3 regions of the Dokdonella ginsengisoli genome follow, and region 2 is predicted to be linked to each of the others. Evidence: predicted binding sites of a transcription regulator. Region 2 holds the regulator's gene; each other region holds the start of a gene.

Region 1 (7,542 bases), on a different contig from region 2:
GCGCGGCGCTGGCGAACCCGTTCGGCGGCAGCGAGGAAGACGCCCTGGCCGCGCTCGACGAGCTTCTGCGCTCGGCCGTGCGACTGCGCCTGCACGCCGACGTGCCGGTCGGTCTGTTCCTGTCCGGCGGCACCGATTCCTCGCTGATCGCGGCGCTGGCGCAGCGCGAGAGCGCGCAACCGGTGCAGAGCTTCACGATCGCGTTCGCCGACCGGCACGACGTCGACGGTGCCTACGCGCGCAGGATCGCCGCGCACCTGGGCACCGCGCACACCGAGTTCCGGGTCAGCGGCGCCGACGCGCTGGCCGTCGTGCCGCGCCTGCCGGAGATCTACGACGAGCCGTTCGCGGACGTCTCGATGGTCCCGAGCGTGCTGGTCGCCCAGCTGGCGCGCCGGCAGGTCAAGGTCGCGTTGTCGGGCGACGGCGGCGACGAGCTGTTCTTCGGGTATTCGCGCTATCTGCGCGCGTTGCGCAACTGGCGCTGGCATGCGTACCTGCCGCAGGGACTGCGGCGCCTGCTCGGCCGCTGGCTGGTGCGCGGCGACCTGGAGATCGCACGCACCGGCGGCCTGCGCACGATCGGCATGGAGATGGCCGCCGAGGACATCGACGGCATCTATCTCAACCGCATCAGCCGCTGGCGCTCGCCGCTGCGCGTCGTGCATGGCGCCGAGGAACCGCCCACCGCCTACACCGCGCGCCCTCTCGCCGACGCCGGGCTGTCGCCGGCGCAGCGCATGATGAGCCTGGATTTCCTCGCGTACCTGCCCGAGGACGTGCTGGTCAAGCTCGATCGCAGCGGCATGTCGGTGGGCCTGGAAGCACGCTCGCCGCTGCTCGATTCGCGCGTCGCCGAGTTCGCCTTCTCGCTGCCCGACGCGATGCGTGCGCGAGAAAGCGAACCCAAGCACTTGCTGAAGGCCCTGCTGCGACGGTACCTGCCCGACGAACTGGTCGACCGTCCGAAAGCCGGTTTCGGCGCGCCGGTCGGATCGTGGCTGAGCGGGCCGTTGCGCGAATGGGCCGACGACCTGCTGTCGGAAGAGAGCCTGCGCCGCGATAATCTGCTCGATGCCTCGTCCGTGCTGCGGCGCTGGAATGCGTTCAAGCGCGGCGAGCGCAAATGGCACACGCACCTTTGGAGCGTCGTGATGTTGCAGAGCTGGCTGGCCTGGCAGCGCGACTTCCGCGCCGCGCGGAGGAGCGCATGAAATCGGTACGCAACGGCGGGGAATCGCGCGCGTGATTCGCTTCGAACAGGTCGGCAAACGCTACGCATCGGGTCAGGACGCCCTGGTCGATCTCAGTTTCGAGATCGACGCCGGCGAAATGGTGTTCGTGACCGGGCATTCGGGTGCCGGCAAGAGCACGCTGCTGAAGCTGATCGGGCTGGTCGAGCGTCCGACGCGGGGCCAGCTCGTCGTCAATCACGCCGACCTGGCGCGCGTGCGCCGCGGCGGCATCGCGCATGCGCGGCGCGGCATCGGCATGGTATTCCAGGACCATCGCCTGCTGATGGACCGGACGGTGTTCGACAACGTCGCGCTGCCGCTGCTGATCGCCGGCACCGCGCGCGAGGAGATCGGCAAGCGCGTGCGCGCGGCGCTGGACAAGGTCGGCCTGCTCGCCAAGGAGAAGGCCGCCCCGGCGACGCTGTCGTCCGGCGAGCAGCAGCGCGTCGGCATCGCGCGTGCGATCGTGGCGAAGCCGCCGGTCATCATCGCCGACGAGCCGACCGGCAATCTCGACCCGCAGCTGTCGGCCGAGATCATGGGCCTGTTCGCGGAGTTCGGCCAGGTCGGCACGACCGTGCTGGTCGCCAGCCACGACCTGATGCTGGTCCGCCGCCTCGGCAAGCGCGTGCTGGTGCTCGACCACGGCCGGCTGATCGACGATTTCCGTCCCGAGTCGGCCAGGCCGGGGCGAGGCGCATGAGCCGCCAGGCCGAGCGCAACGTACGCCGCCCCGCGCCGCCGGCGAAATCCGCCGCGCAGCCGCGCCGTCCGCGCGTGCCCTGGCGCGAACGCCTGGCCGCCTGGCGCGACCAGCATCTGTACAGCTTCTTCTCCAGTCTCGGCCGCCTCGCGGCGCGGCCGTGGGCGAACGCGCTGACCGTGCTCGTGCTCGGCTTCGCGCTGGCGCTGCCGCTGATGTTCTTCCTGCTGTTCGACAACGCGCGCGATCTCGCCGGCGGCCTGCGCGAGGCGCGCGAGATCACCGCATTCCTGAAGCCTTCGGTCGACGCCAGGGGAGCCGACCGGCTCGCCGGCGAACTGCGTGCGCGCGGCGACGTCGCCGCCGTGCTGATCCGCACGCCCGAACAGGGGTTGGCCGAGTTCCGCCAGCTGTCGGGTTTCGGCGAGGCGCTCGACGTGCTGCGCTCCAATCCGCTGCCGAGCGTGCTGGTGGTCACGCCGGGCGAGAAGACCGATCTCGACGCGCCGCCGCTGCTGGCCGAGCTGAAGGCCGACGCGCGCGTCGATCTGGTGCAGTACGACGCCGCGTGGCGTCGTAAACTTTCCGACATTCTCCACTTTGGCGAACGCATCGTCGCGGTGATCGCGGCGCTGCTGGCGCTGGCGACCCTGCTCGTGATCGGCAATACGGTGCGCATGGACATCCAGGCCCGGACCGCGGAAATTTCGGTGATGCAATTGATCGGTGCGAGCGACGGATTCGTGCGGCGGCCGTTCCTGTACGCCGGTTTCTGGTACGGGTTGCTCGGCGGCCTCTGCGCGCTGGCGATCGTGATCGCGGTCGAGCTCGCCCTGGCCGGGCCGGCGCAGCGCGTGATCGAAAGCTACGGCGGCCGCTTCGCGCTGCACGGCGTCGGCGTGCTCGTCGCGCTGGCGGTGATCGGGGCAAGCGCGCTGCTCGGCTGGCTCGGTGCCTTCGTCGCCACCGCGCGTCATCTCGCCGCGGGGCAGCCGCAGACATGAGCGAAGCGGTCCGCCTGACCCGCCACATCGGCAGCGACGCGCCGCGCGTGCTGGTCGTCGACGGCTCGCGCGTCATGCGCCAGCTGATCGAGCGCGTGCTGAAGGCGCAGCTACCCAACGCGGTCGTGCTCGGCTGCGGCAGCGGCGAGGAGGCGCGCCGCACGCTGGGCGAGGGGGTGGTCGATCTGGTCACCACCGCGCTGCGCCTGCCGGACATGGACGGGCTGGAGCTCGCCCGCCACGTTCGCGCGAGCGCGACGCAGGCCTACATTCCCATCGTCGTGGTGTCCGGCGACGTGCAGGAGCGCCTCGTCGCGCGGCGGCTGTCCGACGACGTGACCGACTATTTCGACAAGTCGCTCGGCTTCGACGCGCTGGCGGCGTTCATCCACGGCTACGTGTCGCCGGCGACCACGGTCGAGGGCGAAGTGCTCTACGTCGAGGACAGCCGCGTGGTCGCGCTGGCGACGACGCGCATGCTGCAGAAGTCCGGCTTCACGGTCGCGCACGTGCTCAGCGTCGAGGCGGCGCTGGAGCGGCTGGAGGCGGCCCGCGACACCGGCGCGGCGCCGCCGGACCTGGTCCTCACCGACGTGAACCTGAAGGGCGAGCTGACCGGCGGCGACCTGCTCGAACGCATCCGCACCGGCTTCGGCTATTCCAAGGGCGAGCTGCCCGTGCTGGTGATGACCGGCGACGACAACCCGGCGAACCAGGCCGCCCTGCTGCGTGCCGGAGCGAACGATCTCGTGCACAAGCCCATCGAGGAGCGCCTGCTGGTGACCAAGCTGCAGTTCCAATTGCGCGTGTCGCGGCATCTGCGCAGACGGACCGGGGTGCCGGCATGAGCGAGGAACGGGTGAAGCTCGAGGCGTCGTGGAAGGCGCGCGTCGGCAGTTATCTGGAACGGCCGGAAATGCTCGCGCTGGCGGAATTCCTGCGCGCCGAGAAGCGCGCGGGCAAGGTCATCTATCCGCCCGGGTCGAAGATCTTCGCCGCGCTGGACACCACCCCGTTCGAGCAGGTCAAGGTCGTCATCCTCGGCCAGGACCCCTACCACGGCCCCGGCCAGGCGCACGGCCTGTGCTTCTCGGTGCCGCCCGGCGTGCCGCCGCCGCCGTCGCTGCTGAACATCTTCGCCGAGCTGCAGCGCGAACCGGGCATTCCGCGGCCGGACCACGGCTGCCTGCTGCCGTGGGCGCGCCAGGGCGTGCTGCTGCTGAACGCGGTACTGACCGTCGAGCGCGGCATGGCCGGCTCGCACGCGGGCAAGGGCTGGGAAGGATTCACCGACGCCTGCATCGACGCCCTGAACCGCGAGCGCGAAGGGCTGGTCTTCCTGCTGTGGGGCAGCTACGCCCAGCAGAAGGGCAAACTGATCGACCCGAGCCGCCACCGCGTCCTGAAGGCGCCGCATCCGTCGCCGCTGTCGGCTCATCGCGGCTTCATCGGCTGCGGCCATTTCGTGCGCGCCAACGAGTATCTGAGCCACCAGGGCAAGGCGCCGATCGACTGGGCGCTGCCGCCGCGGGCCAGCCTCGAGGCGGGCTGACCGGTCCATTCCAGGCCAGAAAATCCTTTTCTTACAGTCCGTTAGAGATTTCGTCCGCCACGTGAACGCTGCGGCGCGTCAGATAAACGACAAATCACGTGCAATTAACGAACTTTTCGGTACTATAACTGTCAGTACAGTATCCCGAGCGCAGCAGCGCCGGAACTCTGAAGGCATTTAGCACTCCAAGGACCCGAGTGCTAGCATGCATAGTCAATCGGGAGTTCATCATGAGCAACGCCCTGGTCGCCAGCAATTTCCCGGTTCCGAGTGCTTTGGGCAGCCTCGAAGCCTATGTAAGTGCAGTTCACCAGATTCCAATGCTGACGCAGGAAGAGGAGCAGAACCTCGCCCGGCGTTACACCGACGAAGCCGACCTCGACGCCGCCAAGCAGATGGTCCTGGCGCACCTGCGCTTCGTCGTGCACGTCGCGCGCGGCTATTCCGGCTACGGCCTGCAGGTCGGCGACCTCATCCAGGAAGGCAACATTGGCCTGATGAAGGCGGTCAAGCGCTTCGATCCGGACCAGGGCGTACGCCTGGTTTCGTTCGCGGTGCACTGGATCCGCGCCGAGATGCACGAGTTCATCCTGCGCAACTGGCGCATCGTCAAGGTCGCCACGACCAAGGCGCAGCGCAAGCTGTTCTTCAACCTGCGCAAGTCGAAGAAGCGCCTGGGCTGGATGAACGCCGAGGAGGTCAACACCGTCGCGCGTGAACTGGGCGTGCCGGCCGCGACCGTGCTGGAGATGGAAGCGCGTCTGAACGGCCGTGACGTCGCGTTCGACACGCCGGTCGACGCCGACGAGGACGAGCGTCCGTCGCCGGCCGCCTTCCTGATCGACCACTCGGCCGATCCGTACGGCATGGTCGAGTCGGAGTCCGAGGAGGAGTCCAGCCTCGACACGCTGCACCGCGGCCTGGTCAGGCTCGACGACCGCTCGCGTGACATCATCCAGCGCCGCTGGCTCAAGGACGGCGAGAAGGCGACGCTGCAGGAGCTGGCCGACGAGTACGGTGTCTCGGCCGAGCGCATCCGCCAGATCGAGGCGAATGCGATGAAGAAGATGCGCGCGCTGTTCGTCGCCTGAGACGGCGCAGCGCCATCGCCGGCGGCGCCCTGCGGGCGCTGCCGACGCCCCCGGATCGACGGCCCCCTTCGCGGGGCCGTCTTCGTTTTCGCGCCGGCGCAACCCGATCGCATTGCGCCGGTACCCAGTGGAGCGACGGCCGTCGATGAGATATGGCCGTTTATACCGCCGGCCTGCGTCTATGAGCTTCGACCGCCACGGCGGTTTGTGGGAGGGGTGTCCTGCTTCACTCGTTCGCTCGACTTCCCCACGGGTCGAACGAGAGCTCCGCGGCATTGGGCGCCCCGAGGGGGCCGCCTCCGGTACGAGCGAGCCGGAGGCGGCCCGACTCGCCACTGCGCGACCCTCGCGCTAACCTCGCCGGATGACCGTCGAGGTATACGAATTCGGGGCGTTCCGCTTCAACCCTTCCGCGCGCGAGCTGTGGCGCGCAGGGCAGCGCGTCGACCTGCCGCGACGATCCTTCGAATGCATCGAGCACCTGCTCGCCCATCGCGAGCGCGCGGTCGGCCGTGACGAACTGGTCGAGGCGGTGTTCGGTCGCTCGAACGTGTCGGATGCGCAGCTCGGCCAGGTCGTGCTGCGTGCGCGGCGCGCGCTCGACGACGACGGCAACACGCAGCGCGTCGTGCGCACGATCGCCGGCTACGGCTATCGCTGGGTCGCCGACGTGCGCGTGGTCGTGGAGGAATCCGCCGCGGGGGGCGCGGACGCGGCCGAGCCCACGTTCGTGCCGGCGGACGCCGCTGTACCCTCCGGCGAGACGATCGCCTCGGCGTCTTCCGCCGGCATCCGCTTGCCGCGCCGGCGCTTCGCTCTGCTCGCCGCGCTCGCCGCGTCGCTGCTCATTGCCGCAGCCGCCTGGCTGGCGCTCTCCGCGCATCGCCCGTCCGAAGGCCTGGCGCAGCCGGTGCCGACGGAACGCTCCATCGGCACGCATGCCGACAGCGTCGTCGTGCTGCCGCTGCAGGTCGACGGCCTGCGCGAGGACGCGTGGATACGCCTGGGCGCGATGGACCTCGTCGCCGATCGCCTGCGCCAGGCGGGACTGCGCGCGCCGGCCAGCGAGAGCGTGCTGGCGCTGCTGAAGTCGGCGCCGGAATCGGCTTCCGGCGGCGAACCGCCGAACCTGCGCGAGGCCACGGGCGCGCGCCTGCTGGTGCGCGGGCGGGCGACGCGCAGCGCTTCGGGCTGGCAGGTCGAACTCGCCGCAGCGCCGGAAAGCGGCATCGCGGTGCCGGTGCGCTTCACCGGTCGCGATCCCGTGCAGGCGATGCGCGGCGCGGCCGATCTGCTGCTCGCGGCGCTCGGCCGCAGCGTGCCAGCCGAAGGCGAGCGCGACGCCACGCTCGACGAAACCCTGCAGCGCGCGCGCGCGGCAATGCTCGCCAACGAGTTGGACACCGCGCGCGAGATCCTCACCGCCTCGCCGGAGCTCGCCGCATCGTCGGCGCGGCTGGCCTACCGGCTCGCGCTGGTGGATTTTCGCGCCGGCCAGCTCGATCAGGCCGAGGCGAGCCTGGACGAGGTGCTGAAGCAGCCGGAAGCCGCGCAGGACGCGCGCTTCCGCGGCCAGGTGCTGATCGCGCGCGGCGTGGTGCGCATGCGCCGCGGCGAATTCGAGCAGAGCAGCCACGACTACGACGCCGCGCTGGCGCTGCTCACGCCCGGGCGCGACGCGCTGGAAATCGGCCAGGCCCTGACGGGACGCGCGAACAGCCGCGTGCCAGAACGGCGCTACGACGAGGCGCTGGCCGACTTCGGCACCGCGCGCACCGACCTGGAAAGCGCCGGCGACCAGGTCGGCGTCGCGCGCGTCGATGCCAACCTCGGCCTGCTCGAACTGTTCCGCAGCCGCCCGGCCGCCGCGCTCGGCTACCTGCTGCCGGCGGCCGACCGGTTCCAGTCGTTCGGAGCCCTGCACGAACTGCTGCTCAGCCTGACCGGCATCGTGCAG
Region 2 (7,542 bases):
GCCGCCGAGCGTCTCGATGCCCAGCGACAGCGGGGTGACGTCGAGCAGCAGCACGTCCTTGACCGTGCCGCCGAGCACACCGCCCTGGATCGCCGCGCCGACCGCGACCGCCTCGTCCGGATTGACGTCCTTGCGCGGCTCCTTGCCGAAGAAGTCCTTGACCGCTTCCTGCACCTTCGGCATGCGCGTCTGGCCGCCGACCAGGATGACCTCGTTGACGTCGGAAACCTTCAGCCCGGCGTCGTTGAGCGCGGTGCGGCACGGCCCGATCGTCTTCTCGACGAGATCGCCGACCAGCGCCTCGAGCTTGGCGCGCGTGAGCTTGATGTTGAGGTGCTTGGGACCGGAGGCGTCGGCCGTGACGTACGGCAGGTTGACCTCGGTCTGGTGCGAGGAGCTGAGCTCGATCTTGGCGCGCTCGGCGGCGTCCTTCAGGCGCTGCAGCGCGAGCGGATCGTTCTTCAGGTCGACGCCCTGGTCCTTCTTGAACTCGTCGACGAGGTAGTCGATGACGCGCTTGTCGAAGTCCTCGCCGCCGAGGAAGGTGTCGCCGTTGGTGGCCAGCACCTCGAACTGCTTCTCGCCGTCGACTTCGGCGATCTCGATGATCGAGATGTCGAACGTGCCGCCGCCGAGGTCGTACACGGCGATCTTGCGGTCGCCGCCCTTCTTGTCCAAGCCGTAGGCGAGCGCCGCCGCGGTCGGCTCGTTGATGATGCGCTTGACTTCCAGGCCGGCGATGCGGCCGGCGTCCTTGGTCGCCTGGCGCTGGCTGTCGTTGAAGTAGGCCGGAACCGTGATGACGGCTTCCGTCACCGGTTCGCCGAGGAAGTCCTCGGCCGTCTTCTTCATCTTCATGAGGATCTTGGCCGAGATCTCCTGCGGCGGCATCTTCTTGCCTTCCGCGGTCTCGACCCAGGCGTCGCCGTTGTCGTGCGCGATGATCTTGTACGGCACCATGCCGACGTCCTTCTGCACCTCGGCGTCGGTGAACTTGCGGCCGATGAGGCGCTTCACCGCATAGAAGGTGTTCTTCGGATTGGTCACCGCCTGGCGCTTCGCGGTCGCACCGACCACGACTTCGCTGTCCTTGAACGCGACGACCGACGGAGTCGTGCGATCGCCTTCGGCGTTCTCGATCACCCGCGTCGTACTGCCTTCCATGATCGCCACGCACGAGTTCGTCGTGCCGAGGTCGATTCCGATGATCTTGCCCATTTCTGTACTCTCCCGCTCTGAATTCGATGCGGCACTGAAGCCGCGACTGTCGGCGAATCTGGGGTTCTGCGCCTATGTTTCAAGCGCGATCGTCACTTGTGCGGCCCATCCCGGATCGCTGCAATCGGGGCAGACCGCCCGGATTCTCGTGGCCTGCCTTCGAAAGGTCTAGCCGCGGCCATCCATGGCCGCACTCTTCAACTCTTAAAAAGTGCTTCTTACTTGGAAACGGAAACCAGCGCCGGGCGCAACAGGCGCTCGTTCAGCACGTAGCCCTTCTGCATGACCGCGACGATGCGCCCGGCGCCCTGCCCGGCGACCTCGACCATCGCCATGGCCTGGTGGTGTTCGGGATTGAACGCTTCACCGATCGCACCGACCGGCTTGAGGCCGTTCGCCTCGACCACGCGCGCCAGCTCGCGCTGGGTCAGCTCGACGCCGCCGCGAAGACCGGCGTAGTCGCTGTTCTCCAGCGCCAGCCCGCGTTCGAGATTGTCGAGCACCGGCAGCAAATCGGCCAGCAGCTTCTCGTTGGCGAACTTGCGCGCCTGTTCCAGATCGCGTTGCAGGCGCTTGCGCTGGTTGTCCAGCTCGGCGCGCTCGCGCAGCACCGTGTCGCGCATTTCGGCGAGCTTGGCTTCGCATTCGGCCAGCTGACGGGAAAGGATTTCCAGTTCGTTGTCGGCCCCGCTGTCGCCATTGGGCTGCGAATTGACGTTCGCCGCCTTCGGGTCGTTGCTCTCCATCATTCCTCCGTTTCCGCATCGCGCAAAAATCCGCCGGGGATTTTGCGAACTGCTCATTTCAAAAATGCACTTTCCGCAACGTCGCGGAAGCGCTCAAATCGGTGATTGTCGCAAGAAAATGCCGCGACGGCAGACGCCGCCCCGGAAATCCCCGCAACGGCTGCGTTTATGAGGTCGGCTGGGCGCGCTTCAAGGCGCCGGAAATGAGGCCCGCGGTCGCCTGCACGACCGGGATGACGCGCTCGTAGGCCATCCGCGTCGGACCGATCACGCCGAGCACGCCGAGCACGCGGCCACCGACGCCGTACGGCGCCGTGACCAGGCTGTACCCGTCCAGCGCGGCGAAACCCGATTCCTCGCCGATGAACAGGCGTACGCCCTCGGCGCGGGCGCAGCGCTCCAACAGTTGCAGCAGGTCGCGCTTGCGCTGGAACGCCTCGAACAGCTCGCGCAGGCGGTCGACGTCGGCGACGTCCTGGCGTCCCATCAGGTTGGTCTGGCCGGCCACCAGCATGTCGCTGCCGGCGCCGCTCTGGAACGCCTGCTCGGCGACCTCGACCGCCGCCGCCAGCAGCGAGTTCAGGCGTGCGCGCTCGTCGCGCATCTCGCGCAGGAGCCGCGCGCGGATCTCGTCCAGGCGCTGGCCGCCGAAGTTCTGGTTGAGGTAGTTGGCGACCTGCTCCAGCTCGCCGGGCGCGTAGGTGCGCTGCGTGGCGATCACGCGGTTCTGCACCTGGCCGTCGGTGAAGACCAGGATCACCAGCACGCGGCCGCCGTCGAGCGGCACGAAATCGATGTGGCGGAACGGGAACTCCTCGTGCCGCGGCACGCTGACCACGCCGACGAAGCGGGTCATCTCCGACACCAGCGAGGTCGCGCTGCCGAGCAGGTCCGGCGTCGCCGCGTCGGTCGGCAGCTCGCGTCGTAGCTGGTCGACCTCAGGTTCGCCCAGCGGACGCAGCTCGAGCAGGCTGTCGACGAAGACGCGATAGCCCTGCGCGGTCGGCACCCGCCCGGCCGAGGTGTGCGGCGCCGCGACCAGACCGGCTTCCTCGAGATCGGCCAGCACGTTGCGGATCGTCGCCGGGCTGACGTCCAGGCCGGACGATTTCGCCAGCGTGCGCGACCCGACCGGCTGGCCCTCGGCGATGTACTGCGCGATCAGCGAGCGCAGCAGGCGGCGCGAGCGCGGGTCGAGCGAATGGTGGCTGGAGTGGGAGACCATCGTAGTCCACGGCGGCGCCCCCGCGCCGGCTTCGAAACGACGCTAACAAGCACCGCCGGTCCAATCAATAGGGTTGCGGAGGCGGCAATTCAACGCCACCCCGCCGCGCCCGCGCTCCGCCAACCCCTGCCTTGGCCGCTTCCGATCGGCGTGCTAGCGTTCCGCGGCATTTTTCCGGGGCTGCTCGAGCGATGCTGGAAAGTCTTTACGTCAAGGATTTCGCGATCGTCGACGAAGCCGAGATCGCGTTCGGAGCGGGCATGACCGTGGTCACCGGCGAGACCGGCGCCGGCAAGTCGCTGCTGGTCGACGCGCTGCTGCTGCTGGCCGGCGGCCGCGCCGAGGCCGCGATGGTGCGGCACGGCTGCGAACGCGCGGAGCTGTCGGCCGAATTCGACCTGGCCGGCCGCGCCGACCTGCAGGACTGGCTCGCCGCGGAAGACCTCGACGAGGACGGCGCCTGCCAGCTGCGCCGGGTGATCCGCAGCGAGGGCAGCTCGCGCGCGTGGATCAACGGCCGGCCGGTCACGCTTGGCCAGCTCAAGACGCTGGCCGCGGGGCTGATCGAGATCCACGGCCAGCACGAGCACCAGGCCTTGCTCGACCGCGGCCAGCAGCTCGCCCTGCTCGACGCGTTCGGCGAGCACGCGGCCGACCTGGCCGAGGCCGCGCGCCTGGCGCGTGGCTGGCGCGCGGCCGGCGCGCGCATCGCCGAGCTGTCGCGCGGCGCCGACCATGCCGAGCGCATCGAATGGCTTTCGCACCAGGTCGAGGAACTCGACCGCCACGCGCTGGCCCCCGACGATCTGGCCGCGCTCGAGGAAACGCACCGCCGGCTGGCCAATTCCGGCCAGCTGCTGCAGGGCTGCGCGGCGCTGGCCGAACGGCTCGACGGCGACGACGAATTCGCCCTGCTGCGCCTGCTCGCCCGTGCGCAGGCCGAGATCGGCCACTTGGCCACGCTCGACGCGCGCCTCGCCCCGGTCGGCGAACTGCTCGACGCGGCGCAGATCCAGCTCGGTGAGGCCAACGACACGCTGGCGCGCTACCAGGACGCGCTCGACCTCGATCCCGAACGCCTGGCCGAAACCGAGGCGCAGCTGGCCAAGCTGCACGAACTCGCGCGCAAGCACCGCGTGCGCATGCCCGAGCTGAAGGCCCACGCGGACGGCCTGCGCGAGGAACTGGAAAGCCTGCGCGGCGCCGGTGCCGACATCGCCGCCCTGCAGGCCGAGCGGCAGAAGCTCGCGGCCGACTACGCCCGGGTCGCCGCGGCGCTGAGCGGCAAGCGCGCGGCGACCGCGCGCCGGCTCGGCGACGCCGTCAGCGGACTGATGGACGAGCTCGGCATGCGCGGCGGACGCTTCGAGGTGCAGCTGGAGACGCAGGACGGCGGCGAACCCGACGCGCAGGGCGCCGAGCGCTGCGAATTCCTGGTCAGCGCCAATCCCGGCCAGCCGCCGCGCCCGCTGCGCAAGGTCGCCTCCGGCGGCGAGCTGTCGCGCATCAGCTTGGCCATCGAGGTCGCCGCGCTGGGCAGCGACGCGGTCGCCACGATGGTCTTCGACGAGGTCGACTCGGGCATCGGCGGCGCGGTCGCCGAGGTCGTCGGCCAGAAGCTGCGCGCGCTCGGTGAGCGCAGCCAGGTGCTGTGCGTGACGCACCTGCCGCAGGTCGCGAGCCAGGGACACCGGCACGTGCGCGTGAGCAAGTCCAGCGACGACGGTTCGACGCGCACGCGCATCGAAGCGCTCGACGGCAAGGCGCGGCAGGAGGAAATCGCGCGCATGCTCGGCGGCGTGGAGATCACGCGCGAGACGCTGGCGCACGCGAAACAGATGCTGGCCAGCGCTGCGCGCTGAGAAACGATCGAAGTTCGGAAGCGGCACGTCGGCTTTTCCCCCGCCGCCGTCGCCGCGCAAGCTTGGTGACGCTTTTTCCCGCGTTTGCGGGATGAAGAAAAGCGACGCGAACGATTCCGCAGCCGGCTGCGGCCCGCTCACCGGGAGACTCCATGCGCTGCACCCATTGCGGCTGGACCAATCCAGCCGGCTTCACGCACTGCCACAACTGCCGCAAGGCGCTGACGCCGACGGACGCGCGAGCGGCCGTGCCGGGCGTTTCGCACGCCTCGGGCGAAGTGTTCGCCGGCGAGGGCGCGCGCATCGTCGCCACGCTCGTCGACCTGTGCCTGCTGGCCGCCCTGCTGCCGCTGCTCCTGTACGGCGGCCTGCATCTCGCCGGCGCGCTCCAGCTCGGTGGCGGCGCGCTGTTCGGCCTGCTGGCGGCGCTGGCCCTGCTCGCGATCCTCTCGACCGCGCTGCTGGACAGCTGGACGCGCGGCTCGCCCGGCAAGCGCTTCGCACGCATCCGCGTCGTCGACGCGGACGGCGACGCGCCCGGCATCGGCCGCTCGATCCTGCGCACGATCGGGAAATACGCGCTGCATCCGCTGCTGTCGCTGCCGGTGCTGCTGCTGGAACGCCTCGTATTCGGCCGGCATTCGCTGCACAACCTGATGACCGAAAGCTACGTCGTCTCGGCGAAAGCCTCGCGCGAGGCGATCCGCTATCGCATCGGCAACGACACCGGCAGCGCGCGTTTCCGCCGGCTGGCACGCCTGGTCGGCGTGCTTCTCGTCGTCGCGATCCTGGCGCTCGCCGCGCTGCTCGGCTACGCCGCCGTCACCGCCGAGCCGAATCCGCGCCGCGATGCGGCGCGGGCGGTGGTCGCCGCCGCGAACGAGGCGGCACGCCGCGTCGGCGACAGCTGGCAGGCGACCGGGAGCTTCTCGCCGCAATGGAACGAAGCGGTGGCACCCGTTCTGGAGAGCCTGCGCATCGACGCCGTCAGTGGCACGCTGACGGCGACGGCGAACGACCCCCTGATCGCCGGTGCGCGCATCGTCCTGACGCCGGAGATCGTGTCGAAGAACGATCACCGGCGCATCAAGAGCTGGCGTTGCACGAGCCCGGACCTGACCACCCGCGAGCTGCCGTTCCGCTGCCGCAGCACGAAGCCGAACGCCCCCGACTGAACGGAGACCCCATGCACGCCGGCACCCTCGAAGAACGCATCGAAGCCATCCTCGATCTCGACGATCTCGACGACAGCGGCCGCGCGCTGGTGCTGGCCCAGCGGCTGGTCGCCGAGCTCGACCGGGAGCCGCGCGCGCTCGCGATCCGCGCGCGCACCCGCTTCAAGCGCGGCGACCTCGCGGCGGCGCAGGCCGACGTCGATGCCGCCCTCGCCCTCGATTCGCAGTGCGTCGACGCGCTGTGGATGCGCACTCTGCTGATCGACGAGGAAAGCGAGAGCGCCAACGTGCGCGCCATCGCCGAACTCGATCGCCTGCTGGCACGGCAACCCGACCACTACGGCTGCCACCTGTCGCGCGGCTGGCGGCTGCATCTGCTGGGCCGCCTCGATGAGGCCGTCGCCGCCTGGGAAGCCGCGCTGCGAGCACGCCCGCACCGCCGCCGCCCGGCCGCCAACGCCGCCACCTTCCTGCAGGAGGCGGGCCGGGCCGACGAGGCTTCCGCGTTCTACGAGCGCACCGCCGCCGCGAACCCGGACGACGGCATGACGGCCTACAACGTCGGCACGCACTACTACCAGCTCGGCCAGTACGACAAGGCGATCGTGCACCTCGACCGCGGCCGCCACCTGCTCGGCGAGCAGAACGCGATCCAGCACAACCGCGCGCTGACCCTGCAGGCGCTCGGCCGCCACGCCGAGGCCGTCGAGGAATGGAGCAGCGTGCTGCTGCGCGAGCCCGACTGGGACTGGGCCGTCAGCGGCCGCTTCCGCTCGTTGCGTGCGCTCGGGCGCAATGCCGAAGCCGACGCCGACCACGCACGCTGGATGGAGATCGTCGGCCCCGATTCCAGCGAGGTGCTGCAGGCCGAGCCGCGGCGCCTGATCGAGGCCGGCGAGCACGCAGCGGCGTTGCGCCTGCTGGAGAAGATGATCGCCGCCGGCCAGGTCGACGTGGACGTGTTCAACCTGGCCGGTTTCTGCCTCGCCAGGCTCGACCGCCCCGCGCAGGCCAAGGCGGCTTACGAGCGTGCGCTCGCGCTGGACGACAGCCGCGCCTACGTGCATCGCAACTACGGCGAGGCGCTGCTCGCCCTCGACGATCCGGCCGGCGCGCAGGCGCACGCGGAAACCGCGATCGCGCTGGACCCCAAGGAGGACCGCGCGCATCGCCTGCGCGGGCTGGCCCTGGTCAAGCTCGGGCGCACGGCCGACGCGGTGCCTTCGTTCGAGCAATGGGTCGCGCTGGCGCCAAGCAGCGTCGCCGCGCTGGTGCAGTTGATCAAGGCCTTGCAGTCGCTCGATCGCCACGCCGAG
Region 3 (7,542 bases), on a different contig from region 2:
GGACAGGACGAAGTCGCCGCTGGCGTCGTCGAGAGCGATGTCGGGCAGCGTGGTATCGGCGGATATCGACGTCGGCGCGGTCCGGGTCGGAGCGCGGTAGAGCAGCACGTGATCGAAGTTCATGAGGTTGTCGTCCGCCTCGAACACGTAGCGGCCCGCCGGCAGCGGCATCTCGAACGTACCCGTCGCCGGCTCCTGCCGCGTCGAGAGCACGAAGCGGCCCGTGTCCGCCTCGTAGGCGCGCACGAGGACGAGGTGATCGACGTCGACGCGGCCGGATACCAGCAGCGGCGGTCCGTCGGTGCTCGCCGCAGGCACGGGGGCCGGGCCCACGGAGCGCCTGCCTGCGACGTCCGGGATGCGGAACGGCTCCCGCTCCACCGAGCGCGCCGCATCCGATCGCGACGCATCGAGCCGCGCCGGTGTCGAGCGCATCAGTTTCGCCGTCGCGGCATAGGCGGACGCCAATCCGCCCCGAACGCGCGCGCCCTCGCGGTCGGCCCGCGCGATGAGTCCGGCGTCGACCGTGCGGCTCCAGATCACGTCCCCCTGCGCGTTGCGCATCACGGCTTGCGATCCGGGCCGCGGTCGCGGCACGACGACGCAGAAGCGCACGCCATCGCCGGCGGCGCGGTGGAACGCGCGCGGCACCGCAATGCGGCGCGTCCAGGAGGCTTCGCCGGAAGCCCCGTCGATCGAGAGGCTCCAGGTCGGGCCTTCGAGGAACGAAGGAGAGGCGGCGTAGTCCGCGACGGATGCGCCGAGAAGTTCGACGGACTCGACGGACTCGTCAGCGCGGAAGTCCAGCACCAGACCGTCGGGCGACTTCGCGGCGGCCACGCCGGCCAGCGTCGCGAACAGGAACCAAACGCCCATCCTCATGCCCGGATCCCCACCGCCTTGGTTGGCGGCGATTCGAGCACGGCGGCGGAGTCAGGTCAACGAATAACTTCGTACGTATCGGCGCGGTACCGGCGGGATGTACATCAGCCGCGGGAGTGGTGCAGGAAAGCGAAGATGAACCCTGCGGAAAACCGCAGGGTTCGCGTCGGTTCTCGTGAAGAAGTTTCCGATGGTTCGGACCACGCCCCTCTCGCGGAGGGGCGTGGGTTCGAATCCTTACGGCACAGCCTCGAACCCGTTCTTGAAGATCGAGTCGGTGTCGACCGGCGGGGTGAGTTCGCAGGTCGCCGGCGAGATCGATTCGAACAGGGCGCGCGTGGCCCATTCGGGATGGTCGACGAACGGGTTGCGGTTGCCCTGGAAGCTCTGGATCACCTCGTTGCGCGCTAGCTCGGCGGCGTCCGGCGGGTCGGCCTGGTGCCAGGCGAGCAGGTCGCCGAGCAGGCCCATGTACGCGGTCTGCGAGTAGTTGTTCATCTGCACGATGCGGCTGCGGTCGTCGGTCAGTTCGAGCTCGGGTTCGTTCTGGCCGCTGACCGGGTCGACGCCGCCTTCGTAGCGGATCGCCATGTAGAAGATCGCGCGCGCCATCTCGCCCTTGCGGTGGTTCCACGCCTCGAACGAGCCCTGGTTGCCGTCCGGGGTCTTCACCCAGTTCGAGTTGCCCGGATACACGCCGCTGCCGCCGCCGACGCCGCCGTTGGCTTCGGTGGTGCGCTCGCCGCAGTTGGTTGCGCAGTTGGCGAACGGCTTGTTGCCGCGGTCGGCGTTCCACTGCGTGTCGGACAGCCACAGCATGTGCGTGTCGGTGTACGGCGCGTTCGGCAGGCCGAGGTTGCCGGTGGCGCCGGGGAAGCCGAGCGAGTTCGGCCAGGTGTGCTCGCGGTTGTAGGTGATGCCCGAACCGGTGCCGGCGCGGTCGCTGACCTTGGTGTAGGAGCGGTTGCGGTACACGTCGACGATCTTGCCCGAGTTGTTGGGATCTTCCTGCGCCAGTTCGAGGATGGTCCAGGTGTTGGTGCCCGAGCCGCTGTACGGGTACGCGGTGTGGCCGCGGATGGTCGCGTGCAGCGAGCAGCGCAGCTGGTCCGGACTGCTGGTGTTGACCTGCGCGTAGTAGCCCTCGACGGTGCCGCTGGCGACGTGGAACGTGACCGTGTAGTCGGCCGCCATCGCAACGCCGCCGATGTTGCGCACGCCGTCGGCGTCGATGGTGAAGGTGCAGGTCGCGCCGGCGGGCAGCACGGTGTCGGGGGTCAGCGTGCGCGAGTCGCCGCTGCCGGTCTCGGCGAGCGTGACCGGCGTCGCGTCGCAGGCCAGCGCGAAGGCGCCGCTCGTCGTGGTGACGGCTTCGCTGAAGGTCACGCGCACGTCGCTGGCGAGCGCGACGTTGGCGGCGCCGTCGGCCGGCGTCGTGGAGAGCACCGTCGGCGGCGTGTTGGCCGGATCGGCAGTGGTGAACGTGACGACGTAGTCGGCGGCGAGCGCGTCCGGCGTGCCGTCGCGGTCGACCACGCCGGCGGCGAGGGTCGTCCAGGTGCAGCTCTCGTTCGCGGCGAACGCCGGCGAAGGCGTGAGCGCGTAGGCGCCGGGGCCGCCGCTGACCGTGGCGGTATGGCTGCCCGAGGTCGCGCACTGGATCGTGAACCACGGCGCGGTCACCGTGACTTCCTCGCTGAAGGTCACGCTGAGCACGGCGCCGAGGGCGACGTTGGTGGCGCCGTCGGCGGGCGCGACGGCGACCACGGTCGGCGGCACGTCGACCGGCGGGTCGCCGGCGATCGCGAACGTGACGTCGTCCAGCGCGAGGCCGTCTTCGGGGCCGGAGATGTCGGCGTCGACCCAGCGCACCCACACGCTCGCCGACGGGGCCAGGTTCAGGCCGGTGATCGAGCCGGAGATCGCGCTGCGGTTCGCGGCGAGGTTGCCGTCGAGCTTGCCGGCGGTGCCTTCGGTGACGGGCGAGGACAGGTCCAGCGCCGGCACGTCGGTCCACAAAGCCCCTTCGTCGCCGAGCGAGGTCGCGTCGAGGCTGTACTGAACGTGCAGGGTGTCGGCGCGGCCGGCGGCGCCCAGGCGCCACTGCTCGCCGGTGTAGCTGACCGCGATCTCGCTGATCGCCGCGCCGGAATCGTTGCGCAGGCGCGCGCCGACCGTCGGCGACAGCGAACCGGAGCGCAGCAGGCCCAGCGCACGTTCGCCGCTGCCGCTGGCGCCGTAGCTGTAGGTGTTGCCGGAATTGGTGCTGCCGTCGTCGGCGGCGTAGCTGGTGTTGGCGTTGTTGCCGGTCTCGAGGAGGTACCAGCCGTCCGGCAGGGTCGTGCCGGTGCCGCCGGAGGCGAGCGAGTCGAAGGTCTGCGTGGCCGGCGTGCCGGTCAGCGCGACGTACTGGGCGAACGCGGGCGCCGTGCCCGCAAGGAAAAGCAACGACAAGGACGCCCGCAGGGCGTCGCGGCGAAAGGACATGCGGAATTTCCCCAGAAACAAGCGTCCGAGCGTAGACGCGGGCCGAAGTCTAGCGCGGGGGCGGTGACGCGCACATGTCGCCGCGGCCTGCCCGGATCGGACGGGTACGGGAACGGGCCTCTTGAAACGTCCGCCGCCGGCTGCATCTGTCGCTGCGGGTCGGCGAGCCTTTCTTCGGGGAGCGTTCGCCGCTAAACTTGGCACTCACAAGATTCAAGTGCTAACAACTTTCTCAAACCCCTTTTCTTTCAATCAGTTGACGGAGACTCTCCAATGAAGCTTCGCCCGTTGCACGACCGCGTCATCATCAAGCGTCTGGAAGCCGAGACGAAGTCGGCCGGTGGCATCGTGATCCCCGACGCCGCCGCCGAAAAGCCGGTCAAAGGCGAAGTCGTCGCCGCCGGTACCGGCAAGATCCAGGAAGACGGCAAGGTCCGCCCGATGGCGGTCAAGGTCGGCGACATCGTGCTGTTCGGCAAGTACAGCGGCACCGAGGTCAAGGTCGACGGCCAGGAACTGCTGGTCATGCGCGAAGAAGACCTGATCGCCGTCGTCGAGAAGTGAGAGGGCCGGGATTGGTGATTGGAGATTGGTGATTCGTCAGAGCAGACCCGCTCCGGATCCGATCCCGTCACCTCAAGTCCCGCCTCCGCTTTTTCCGAATCCCCAATCCCGAATCCCGAATCCCGGAGCCCTACCATGGCAGCCAAAGAAATCCGTTTCTCCGAAGACGCCCGCGCGCGCATCCTGCGCGGCGTGAATACCCTCGCCAACGCGGTCAAGGCCACGCTCGGCCCGAAGGGCCGCAACGTCGTGCTCGAGAAGAGCTTCGGCGCGCCGACGATCACCAAGGACGGCGTGTCCGTCGCCAAGGAGATCGAGCTGGCCGACAAGTTCGAGAACATGGGCGCGCAGATGGTCAAGGAAGTCGCTTCCAAGACCTCCGACGTCGCCGGTGACGGCACCACCACCGCGACCGTTCTCGCCCAGGCGCTGATCCGCGAAGGCCTCAAGGCCGTCGCCGCCGGCATGAACCCGATGGACCTCAAGCGCGGCATCGACAAGGCCGTGATCGGCGCGGTCGAGGAGCTGAAGAAGCTGTCCAAGCCGTCGGCGGACTCCAAGTCGATCGCCCAGGTCGGCGCGATCTCGGCCAACGGCGACGACGCGATCGGCAAGCTGATCGCCGAGGCGATGGACAAGGTCGGCAAGGAAGGCGTGATCACGGTCGAGGAAGGCTCGGGCCTGGAGAACCAGCTCGACACGGTCGAGGGCATGCAGTTCGACCGCGGCTACCTGTCGCCGTACTTCATCAACAACCAGCAGAGCCAGCAGGTCGAACTCGACGACCCGTACGTGCTGCTGTACGACAAGAAGATCTCCAACGTGCGCGAGCTGCTGCCCGTGCTCGAGGGCGTCGCCAAGGCCGGCAAGCCGCTGCTGATCGTCGCCGAGGAAGTCGAAGGCGAGGCGCTGGCGACCCTGGTCGTCAACACCATCCGCGGCATCGTCAAGGTCGCCGCCGTCAAGGCGCCGGGCTTCGGTGACCGCCGCAAGGCGATGCTGGAAGACATGGCGATCCTGACCGGCGGTCAGGTCATCTCCGAGGAAGTCGGCCTGCAGCTGGAGAAGGCCACGCTGAAGGATCTGGGCCGCGCGAAGAAGGTGCTGATCTCCAAGGAGAACACCACCATCATCGACGGCGCCGGCGAAGCGGCGGCGATCCAGTCGCGCATCAAGCAGATCAAGGCGCAGATCGAGGAGACCTCCTCCGACTACGACCGCGAGAAGCTGCAGGAGCGCGTGGCCAAGCTGGCCGGCGGCGTGGCGGTGATCAAGGTCGGCGCCGCGACGGAAGTGGAAATGAAGGAAAAGAAGGCGCGCGTCGAAGACGCCCTGCACGCCACGCGTGCGGCGGTCGAGGAAGGCGTGGTGCCGGGCGGCGGCGTCGCGCTGATCCGCGCGCTGGCCGGCCTGGGCAAGCTCAAGGGCGACAACGAAGACCAGAACCACGGCATCCAGATCGCCAAGCGCTCGATGGAAGCGCCGCTGCGCGAGATCGTCACCAATGCCGGTGAAGAGGCTTCGGTCATCCTGAACAAGGTTGCCGAGGGCAAGGGCAACTTCGGCTACAACGCGGCGACCGGCGAGTACGGCGACATGGTCGAGCTGGGCATCCTGGACCCGACCAAGGTCACGCGCACCGCGCTGCAGAACGCCGCGTCGATCGCCGGCCTGGTCATCACGACCGAGGCGATGGTCGCCGAAGCGCCGAAGAAGGAAGAAGCCCACAGCCACGGCCCGGCCGGCGGCGGCATGGGCGGCATGGGCGGCATGGACTTCTAAGAAGGTCCGTACTTCACCCTCTCCCGCGTGCGGGAGGGGGCCGGGGCGAGGGAACCCTCGCGCCGACGCTCCACACGAAAAGCCCCGCAGCGATGCGGGGCTTTTTGTTCCACGACTACTTCCGACTGTGCTTGCGGCCACTCCTCGAGCGCATTACCCTGCCCACGCTTCGCTGGAGGGCCATTGCATGCTGAAGCCCCATGAGCGTGAGAAGCTGATCAATGCGGTTGTCTACTTCGCTTCAAACACCGAGCACTGCGGGAAGATCAAGCTGATCAAATTGCTCTACCTGCTCGATTTTGAACACTTTCGCCAGACTGGTCGCAGTGTGACAGGACTGGACTACAGTGCGTGGAAGCTAGGGCCGGTTCCGGCAGCTTTCTTTCAAGAGTGGGAGCAGTGGCAACCCGATTTCTCCGAGGCGATTGAAATCCAACCCGAGCGTGTTTTCGACTACGACCTGCTCAAGGTCGTACCCAAGGCAGCGTTCGACGATAGTCACTTTACGCCTCGGGAGCTGCGGATCATGCATCAGCTTGCCGAACGCTTCCGCGGCGAACGTTCCCAGCCGCTGATCAACTTTACTCATGACGAGCTGGGGCCCTGGTCTAAGATTTGGGATTCGGGCCGCGGCTTCAATCACCGTATTCCCTACATGCTTGCGATTCCCGACAGCGATCCGCATGCGCAAGTCGTGCGGGAATTTGCCAATGAGCAAGCCGCGATCCGAACGGCACTCGGCACTTCGCGCTGACCCGTATGCAGGTCGGTGGCATCTATCACCATGACGCCTTCTATGCCGCCCCGGATACAGGCGAGTCGCTCGGCAAATATCTCATCGTGCTGGCTGTCCCGGCGGGCGATGACGTGGTTTTCCGACTGCTGACCAGTCGATATGCAGAGTTGCGTCCACCGGAATGCCACCATGGCGCGCCTTACCCCGGCTATGGTCTGGGTGTGCCCGGCGGCGAGCTTCAAAGGCTCACGTGGGTCGATCTCCGCAGCCAGGAAGACTATGACATCGATGTATTCCGGGGGCGGATGCGGAAGGGGCATATCCGACACGTGTTGACTTTGAACGCGTCAACAACTCGAAGTGTGCTCCTATGCGTGGCGGGCGCTCAAGACACCACGCGACAGCAGGCGCGACATGTCCGGGACTCCATGGCGGTTCTCAACGGCTGATATCCGAAGTTCCCGGTGAAAGAAATTGCAGCGATACAGCGTCATTCATCGTCTAAGTTGCCGATGAAGATCAGTAAGGGCTCTGCAACGATCGTCTGTAGACCGCGGGTGGCTGGGAGGGATGTCACCCATCTGGCATGAGCCGGTAAACCCACACTTGGTTCGCCAATGTCGACGCAATTCAGGCATGCGTCTTGCTCAAGAGTCGGCATTCCAGCGAAAAGCTCCGGTCTCTCTCTCGCTCTGCCCGCTCCGCCGCACCGCAGGCGATTTGCCGTCCCCCGCGTTGTATGGCAGCGTAGCCAGGGCGGGGGACGCATGGCTGACATCACCGAACTGATCGGCAAGGCGCGCACCGGCGACCGGGCGGCATCCGAGCGGCTGTTCGCCGCGCTCTACGACGAGCTGCACCGCGTCGCCGCCGTGCAGCTGCGTGGCGAGGGCGAGATGCGCGCGACCTCGCTCGTGCACGAGGCCTACCTCAAGTTCGCCCGCCACGGCGCCCTCGAAGTCAACGACCGCGCGCACTTCTTCGCGCTCTGCGCACGCGCGATGCGCCAGATCGTGGTCGACCATGCGCGCGCGCGGTCGGCGCAGCGACGCGGCGGCGACGTGCAGTTCGCGTCGATCGAGACGACCGCG

What was found. Region 2 encodes HrcA, which represses chaperone genes, less so after heat shock. Its sites were predicted from a motif close to TTNGCACTCNNNNNNNNNGAGTGCNAA; they were not measured.
Region 1: rpoH (RNA polymerase sigma factor RpoH) is a predicted target of HrcA. The motif match lies at 4,672-4,698, and genes of this name have one in related genera.
Region 3: groES (co-chaperone GroES) is a predicted target of HrcA. The motif match lies at 3,567-3,593, and genes of this name have one in related genera.

Annotation. Positions count from the first base shown of each region.
Region 1 covers NZ_JBHSHD010000005.1:273,340-280,881, forward strand. The annotation lists gene asnB (asparagine synthase (glutamine-hydrolyzing)) at 1-1,214, shown strand, start outside; gene ftsE (cell division ATP-binding protein FtsE) at 1,246-1,938, shown strand; gene ftsX (permease-like cell division protein FtsX) at 1,935-2,942, shown strand; gene ACFO6Q_RS05730 (response regulator) at 2,939-3,790, shown strand; gene ung (uracil-DNA glycosylase) at 3,787-4,494, shown strand; gene rpoH (RNA polymerase sigma factor RpoH) at 4,725-5,585, shown strand; gene ACFO6Q_RS05745 (winged helix-turn-helix domain-containing protein) at 5,950-7,542, shown strand, end outside.
Region 2 covers NZ_JBHSHD010000010.1:72,300-79,841, reverse strand. The annotation lists gene dnaK (molecular chaperone DnaK) at 1-1,218, opposite strand, end outside; gene grpE (nucleotide exchange factor GrpE) at 1,437-1,967, opposite strand; gene hrcA (heat-inducible transcriptional repressor HrcA) at 2,131-3,189, opposite strand; gene recN (DNA repair protein RecN) at 3,381-5,051, shown strand; gene ACFO6Q_RS12705 (RDD family protein) at 5,204-6,226, shown strand; gene ACFO6Q_RS12700 (tetratricopeptide repeat protein) at 6,238-7,542, shown strand, end outside.
Region 3 covers NZ_JBHSHD010000008.1:162,724-170,265, reverse strand. The annotation lists gene ACFO6Q_RS11150 (M64 family metallopeptidase) at 1-840, opposite strand, end outside; gene ACFO6Q_RS11145 (endonuclease) at 1,120-3,369, opposite strand; gene groES (co-chaperone GroES) at 3,643-3,933, shown strand; gene groL (chaperonin GroEL) at 4,069-5,715, shown strand; gene ACFO6Q_RS11130 (Panacea domain-containing protein) at 5,903-6,469, shown strand; gene ACFO6Q_RS11125 (hypothetical protein) at 6,475-6,900, shown strand; gene ACFO6Q_RS11120 (ECF-type sigma factor) at 7,219-7,542, shown strand, end outside.